Regions from separate parts of the Streptomyces sp. NPDC090798 genome, predicted to be linked through region 3. Evidence: riboswitches for the same ligand, from Rfam matches in the RefSeq annotation. Region 3 holds a riboswitch; each other region holds the start of a gene.
What was found. Region 3 has a riboswitch for S-adenosylmethionine ahead of thrC (threonine synthase). Riboswitches for the same ligand answer to the same signal wherever they lie in the genome.

Region 1 (2,256 bases), on a different contig from region 3:
TCGCGGTGAAGTTCCATCCGGCGCTACGTCATGTCGCGGCGGCGCGGGGGCAGTTGGGGATCCGGACCACGTTCAACGTGCTGGGGCCGCTGACGAACCCGGCGAAGGTGAAGGCGCAGGCCGTGGGAGTCGCGGACCTGCGCATGGCGCCGATCGTGGCGGGCGTGTTCGCCGAGCGCGGCAACTCCTCGCTCGTCTTCCGCGGTGACGACGGCCTGGACGAGCTGACCACCACCGCGACGTCCCGGGTCTGGGTCGTCCGCGACGGCAAGGTCACCGAGGAGCGCTTCGACCCGCGTGACGTCGGCCTCGAACTCGTCCCCGTGGAGGCCCTGCGCGGCGCCGACGCGTCCTACAACGCGGACGTCGCCCGTCGCCTGCTCAACGGCGAGACGGGGCCCGTACGGGATGCTGTGCTCCTGAACTCCGCGGCGGCCCTCGTCGCCCTGTCCCCGACCGACGCACCACTCGCGGACCAGCTCCGCGCCGGCATGGCGAAGGCGGCGGAGGCGATCGACTCGGGGGCGGCGAAGCGGACGCTGGAACGCTGGGTGGCAGCGAGCCAGTCGTAGCCCGGGTCCTTCGACCGCAAGCCGATGGAGCGTGCTCCCCGCCCGCCCCGGCCTTAGTCGTCCGCGGTCCGGTGGAGCTTGCTCGCGCAGTTCCCCGCGCCCCTGGTGCGGGGCTGCGCCCCGAGTTCCCCGTGCTCCTTCAGGGGCGCGGGGAACTGCGCGATCTTTTGGGGGTCTGGGGGCGGAGCCCCCAGGTAGGGATGGGACGGGTAGGGGCGGCGGGGGCGAGGAACGTGGGAGCCCGGCCCGGCGTCCCGGTATGCGGACAGTGGGGTTGCGGGCGGAAGATCTTGTGGCAGGATGCCGTATCAGGTCATGAGCGACAGCCATCAGGCCCCGGCCGGCTGTCCGGCAACCCTCCGTCCGTGGCGGGGTGCCCCGGGTGAAGACCAGGCCGTAGGCAGCGAGGTCTACGGCAAGCGCGGACCCCTCGAGAATCCCAGGGGTCCTGGTCGTTCGAGGGAGCCTTCTGTGAGCAAGCGAATGCGATAGGGCGTAGAGCCCCGCCTCCGCACACCCTTTTGCCTTTCCTCCCTGCGCCGAGCCGTGCAGTCGCACACCCGTACCCCCGTGCACCCGGCCCGCGCAGCGATTCCGCCTGCCTCTCACAGGAGCTCGCCATGTCTGTCCCCACCGCTGCCGCCGACCAGACAGTTTGTGCACCCCTGCCCGTTCTGGGCCGAGACGTCACCGTCCCGCTCGTGACCGGCGGCGAGGTCACCTACGCCGCGCTCGACTACGCCGCCAGCGCCCCCGCCCTCCAGCGGGTGTGGGACGACGTCGCCGCGTACGCCCCGTACTACGGCAGCGTGCACCGCGGCGCCGGGTACCTCTCCCAGCTGTCCACCGACCTCTTCGAGAACGCCCGCAGGACCGTCGCGGAGTTCCTCGACTGCCGGGGCGAGGACCAGGTCGTCTTCACCCGCTCCACCACCGACTCCCTCAACCTGCTCGCCGCCACCCTTCCGGCCGACTGCCAGGTGTTCGTCTTCGAGACGGAACACCACGCCTCGCTGCTGCCGTGGAAGGACGCCCGGGTCACCTACCTCAACGCGCCCCGCACTCCGCAGGAGGCCGTCACGGCCCTGGAGCGGGCCCTCGCCGCCCGCGATCCCTACGGCCCGGCCCTGGTCTGCGTCACCGGCGCCTCGAACGTCACCGGCGAACTGTGGCCGGTGCGCGAGCTGGCCGCCGCCGCGCACGCGCACGGTGCCCGGATCGTCCTGGACGCCGCCCAGCTCGCCCCGCACCACCCGGTGTCGGTGCGGGACCTCGACGTCGACTGGGTCGCCTTCTCCGGGCACAAGCTGTACGCGCCGTTCGGCTCCGGCGTGCTCGCCGGCCGCGCCGACTGGCTGCGCGAGGCCGAGCCGTACCTCGCGGGCGGCGGCGCCAGCCGCAAGGTCACGCGGCGGGCGGACGGCGGCGTGGACGTGGAGTGGCACGAGAGCGCGGCCCGGCACGAGGCCGGTTCGCCGAACGTGATCGGCGCCTACTCCATCGCCGCCGCCTGCAAGGCGCTGACCGAGGCCGGTTTCGACACGCTCGTCGCCCGCGAGGAGCGGCTGATCGGGGCCGTCCGTGCCGGTCTGGCCGAGGTGCCCGAGGTCCGCGTCCTGTCGCTGTTCGGCGACGACGCCCCGCGCGTCGGCGTCATCTCGTTCGTCGTCGAGGGATGGAACAG
Region 2 (2,256 bases), on a different contig from region 3:
CGTCGAGAATCGTGGGACGCAGAAACCAGTACTGGAACCGGTCCCACTGGAAGAAGGGGTTGGTCGCCAGCCCGTGGACGATCTGGGCGACCACGACGAGCACGACCGCCGAGGCGATCCAGCGGCCGGGGTGGCGCAGGGGCAGCACGCGCTGTGCCGCGGCCGGGCGGGGCTCCGTCGTGCTCAACGGCACGGCGGAGCCCAGGGATTCACTCATGGAGGGCTCCAACGAATGCGGACACACCGCCGCGGCCCGTACGACGGCGGTGCGCGCGGGGACAGACGGATGTCAGGGGGTACGGAGGGGGAGGCTCACCGACAGCACGCCGACAGGGCGGCGGGTGAGGGAGGTCGAGCCGTGCGGACGTTCAATGCCGCGGAAGGCGGAAGCGGTCAGCCCTGACAGAGACGGCGGGCGCCGCGGGAGGGACAACACAGTGCGGTGGCGGGGCAGCCGTGGCGCCGCGAAGCGGTCGTCCCGTCAGCTGCGTACATCGCGTTCACCGTCACCATTCCGCCCCGCTGGGCCTCGAAGGGACCGGAATCGATCCGGTCCGATGCGGCGTAAGTTAGGCATGGCCCCAAACGAATGTCAACGCGCACCGGCCGGAATGACCACGTGGTGAGACCGCGCATATGCCTTCTTGACGGCTCCGCGGACCGCACCGAGACTGACAGGGACGGTCACGATTGTCAGCGCCCGTCGTGCGGGTTCCTCCCGTTCGACGCGGTTATCGGCCCCGGCCCGCTGACAGGCAACCCTTCCACCGCGACGGGGTGCCCCGGGTGACGACCGGGTTCCGCCGGTGCGGCGGGGCAAGCGTGGTCTCGCCTCTCGCGAGCCCCGGACACGGGAGCGATGGGAATGGCCAGGAGGAGCACGAACGGTCTGACCAGGCGCCTGCACATCGATCTGCAGCGGGTCTCCAGCGCGTACTAGTCCATGCGGTTCGTCCAGCGCGTACTGGTCCATGCGGTCCGTCCGGCCAGGCGCGTCCCGCGATCCGGACAGGTCCGTACGTCAGCGCAGTCACTCCGTTCCGCCACCGCCGCCCAACGGGCCGCGGGGGCTTCGACGTTCCCTGGAGAGTCATGCCCAAGACAGTCTCGCTCGCCGCCCCTCGCCCGCACCGCATCCGCAGCCGCATCGGCGTCGGCCTGGCCGGCGGTTTCTACCCGGCGCCGCACCGCTATCAGCTGTACCTCTCCGCGGGCTGTCCGCGTTCGCTGCGCATCTCGGTCACCCTGGAGCTGCTCGGTCTCCACGACTCGGTCGCCACCACGCTGCTGACGCTTCCCGCCGAGACACCTGGCGCGTTCGCCGCACTGCGCGGCGCGTACGAGGCCACCTGGCATCACTACGACGGTCCGCTCACCGCGCCCGCGCTGTGCGACCGTTGGAGCGGACGGATCGTGAGCAACCACACGCCCGACATCCTGCGCGACCTCGCCGGACTGCCGGCCTGTCAGGGCGACGCCCGCCTCCCCCGGCTCAACCCACCGGCCCTCACCGCGGACATCGACGCCTTGCGCGAACTCCTCGACCGCGACGTCACCCCCACCGCGCCGCCGCTTGCGCGCACGACGGCACTCCAGTCGCTGGACCGGCAACTCGCCTCGCACCCCTATGCGTTGGGCGACGAGCTGACGGCCGCGGACGTCGACCTCTGGGTGGCCCTGACCCAACTCGGCCCGACGGAATCCCTCGGCCCGTACGGTCGCCTCCAGGACTACGTACGTCGGCTCGACGCCCACCCGGCCTTCCACGGCAAGGTCCGCTGAGCGCGTACGCCAAAGTCGCCGGGGCCGACAGGGCCGCAGGCCCCGGGCCCCGGGCCCCGGCGCCGCGTCGGCTCAGGCCCTGACGCGGGTGAAGATCAGGCCTTGGCGCGCGTGAAGATCAGGCCTTGGCGCGCGTGAAGATCAGGCCTTGGCGCGCGTGAAGACGAGCGTGCCGGTGACGGTGGTCAGGCCGCGGATCATGCCCATCTGGTTCCAGCCCAGGTCGAACTGGTCGCGGTCCACGGTGAACTCCGTGGTGAGCGTGACGGTGTCGGCGCTCGCCCCGGTCACCCGGCCGGTGACGGGCTGCGGCCGGCTGATGCCGCGCACGGTCAGCTGCCCGTTGATCTCCACGGTGTCGTCCTGACCGAGGACGGCGTCGCGGACGGCGAAGGTGATCGTGGGGTGGCGGTCGGCGTCGAAGAGGTCGGCGGAGCGCAGGTGCTTGTCCCGCTTGGCGTTCTTCGTGTCCAG
Region 3 (2,256 bases):
CGATGGCGAGCGACTTGGCGATGGTGTTCGGCTTCTGGGGCCGTACGACGTCGTGGCCCGCCTTGTAGGCGACGGACACCGGCGAGCAGCCCTCGGCCTGGGCGCCGAAGATCTTGTACGGCTTGTCCTCGACCAGTCCGAGCTTGATCAGCTCCTGAAGACCCTTGTCGATCTTCGTGAGCTGGGAGCCGGAGGCGATGGGGATCACCAGCTGGTCGGGGAGCTTCCACCCCAGCTGCTCGCAGATCTCGTACGCGAGGGTCTTGGAGCCCTCCGCGTAGTACGGCCGCAGGTTGACGTTGACGAAGCCCCAGCCCTCGCCGGCCGGGTCGCCGATCAGCTCGGAGCAGAAGCGGTTCACGTCGTCGTAGTTGCCCTCGATGCCGACGAGCTCGCCGCCGTAGATCGCGGCCATGACGACCTTGCCCTGCTCCAGGTCGTGCGGGATGAACACGCAGGAGCGGAAGCCGGCGCGGGCGGCGGCGGCACCCACGGCGCCGGCGAGGTTGCCGGTGGAGGAGCAGGAGAGGGTGGTGAAGTCGAACGCGCGGGCGGCCTCGATGGCCTGGGCGACGACGCGGTCCTTGAAGGAGTGCGTCGGGTTGCCGGAGTCGTCCTTGACGAAGAGCTTGCCGGCCTCGACGCCCAGCTCGCGGGCGAGGTTGTCGGCCTTGACGAGCTTGGTCCAGCCGGGGTTGATGTTCGGCTTGTCGGCGACGTCGGCCGGGACGGGCAGCAGCGGCGCGTAGCGCCAGATGTTCGCGGGGCCCGCTTCGATGCGCGCCCGGAGCTCTTCGGTTTCGTAGGCCGAGAAGTCGTACGCGATCTCCAGCGGGCCGAAACACTCCTCGCAGGCGAAGACCGGGCCGAGCGGCACGCGGTGCCCGCACTCGCGGCAGGAAAGCGCGGCGGCGGGTCCGAGATCCACACCGACTACGGTGGTGGTGTCGCCCGCGACAGGGTTCGTGGTGCTTGCAACGGTCGAACTTGCAACAGTCTGCGCAGCCATGGAGGCGAGGCCCTTTCTCCTCATCTTCCTCACGACGCACTTCGCCGTGAGACGGATTTGGCACCTTCCCTAGCCGGGAGCCTCGCCACATCAATGTGACAGGAACCAGCTGGAGGGTTGCCGGGGCTTCATCGGGCCGTATCCCTCTGCCCCTCTGGATGAGCGGTATTCGGTTGTGTCGTGCGGTGGTGCGGTGGTCCGCAAATGATCTACGACATGCGATGGTCATCCGCGTTGTTCAAGACTGTAACCGAAGGCCAGGACAGTTGAGATAGTCGTCCGAACCGCGAGATGGATCACACCGTGAGACACCGGGTGATCAGACAGTGAGGAGCCGCAGACTGTGCTGAAGGAAACTGAGCGCTGGCTGAGCAATCGCTCCTGGTCCGTGACCGATCGCCCGCTCCACCAACTCATGTCCGCCAAACGGGCCACGGGCTCCTCGGTGAGCGTCGTCCTGCCGGCGCTGAACGAGGAGGAGACGGTCGGCGAGATCGTCGCCATCATCCGCCACGACCTGATGCAGCAGGTGCCCCTCGTCGACGAGATCGTCGTCATCGACTCGGGCTCGACCGACCGCACCTCGGAGGTGGCCGCCGCGGCGGGCGCGCGCGTGGTGCACCGGGACGAGATCCTGCCGCGCATCCCGACCGTGCCCGGCAAGGGCGAGGTGCTGTGGCGTTCCCTCCTCGTGACGAGCGGGGACATCATCTGTTTCATCGACGCGGACCTGAAGGAGTTCTCCTCGGACTTCGTCGCCGGGATCGTGGGACCGCTGCTCACCGAGCCCGGTGTGGACCTCGTCAAGGCGATGTACGACCGTCCGCTCGGCGGTGCGGCGGGCCAGGGCGGCCGGGTCACCGAACTCATGGCCCGCCCCCTCCTCAACATGCACTGGCCGCAGCTGGCCGGCTTCGTGCAGCCGCTCGGCGGGGAGTACGCGGCCCGCCGCTCGCTGCTCGAACAGCTCCCCTTCCCCGTCGGGTACGGGATCGAGCTGGGCATGCTGGTCGACGCCCTGCACCTGGTGGGCCTGGACGCGCTCGCCCAGGTCGACGTGGGCGTGCGCAAGCACCGCCACCAGGACGGGCAGGCACTGGGCCGGATGTCCGCCGCGATCTACCGCACGGCCCAGCTCCGGCTGGCCCGCGGCCACCTGATCCGCCCGGCCCTCACCCAGTTCGAACGGGGCGGGGACGGTTTCGAGCCGCGCACGTACTCGGTGGACACGGAGGAACGTCCCCCGA

Region 1: another riboswitch for S-adenosylmethionine. It lies ahead of ACIQTP_RS19250 (aminotransferase class V-fold PLP-dependent enzyme); the one in region 3 lies ahead of thrC (threonine synthase).
Region 2: another riboswitch for S-adenosylmethionine. It lies ahead of ACIQTP_RS07235 (putative leader peptide); the one in region 3 lies ahead of thrC (threonine synthase).

What each region holds. Positions count from the first base shown of each region.
Region 1 is NZ_JBIVXA010000008.1:123,937-126,192, reverse strand. Features, by position in the region: gene trpD (anthranilate phosphoribosyltransferase) at 1-572, shown strand, start outside; SAM riboswitch class IV at 884-1,000, shown strand; gene ACIQTP_RS19250 (aminotransferase class V-fold PLP-dependent enzyme) at 1,193-2,256, shown strand, end outside.
Region 2 is NZ_JBIVXA010000002.1:664,389-666,644, forward strand. Features, by position in the region: gene ACIQTP_RS07230 (amino acid ABC transporter permease) at 1-217, opposite strand, end outside; SAM riboswitch class IV at 683-829, shown strand; gene ACIQTP_RS07235 (putative leader peptide) at 866-940, shown strand; gene ACIQTP_RS07240 (glutathione S-transferase C-terminal domain-containing protein) at 1,093-1,782, shown strand; gene ACIQTP_RS07245 (YceI family protein) at 1,924-2,256, opposite strand, start outside.
Region 3 is NZ_JBIVXA010000013.1:61,427-63,682, reverse strand. Features, by position in the region: gene thrC (threonine synthase) at 1-1,009, opposite strand, end outside; SAM riboswitch class I at 1,027-1,174, opposite strand; gene ACIQTP_RS27280 (glucosyl-3-phosphoglycerate synthase) at 1,353-2,256, shown strand, end outside.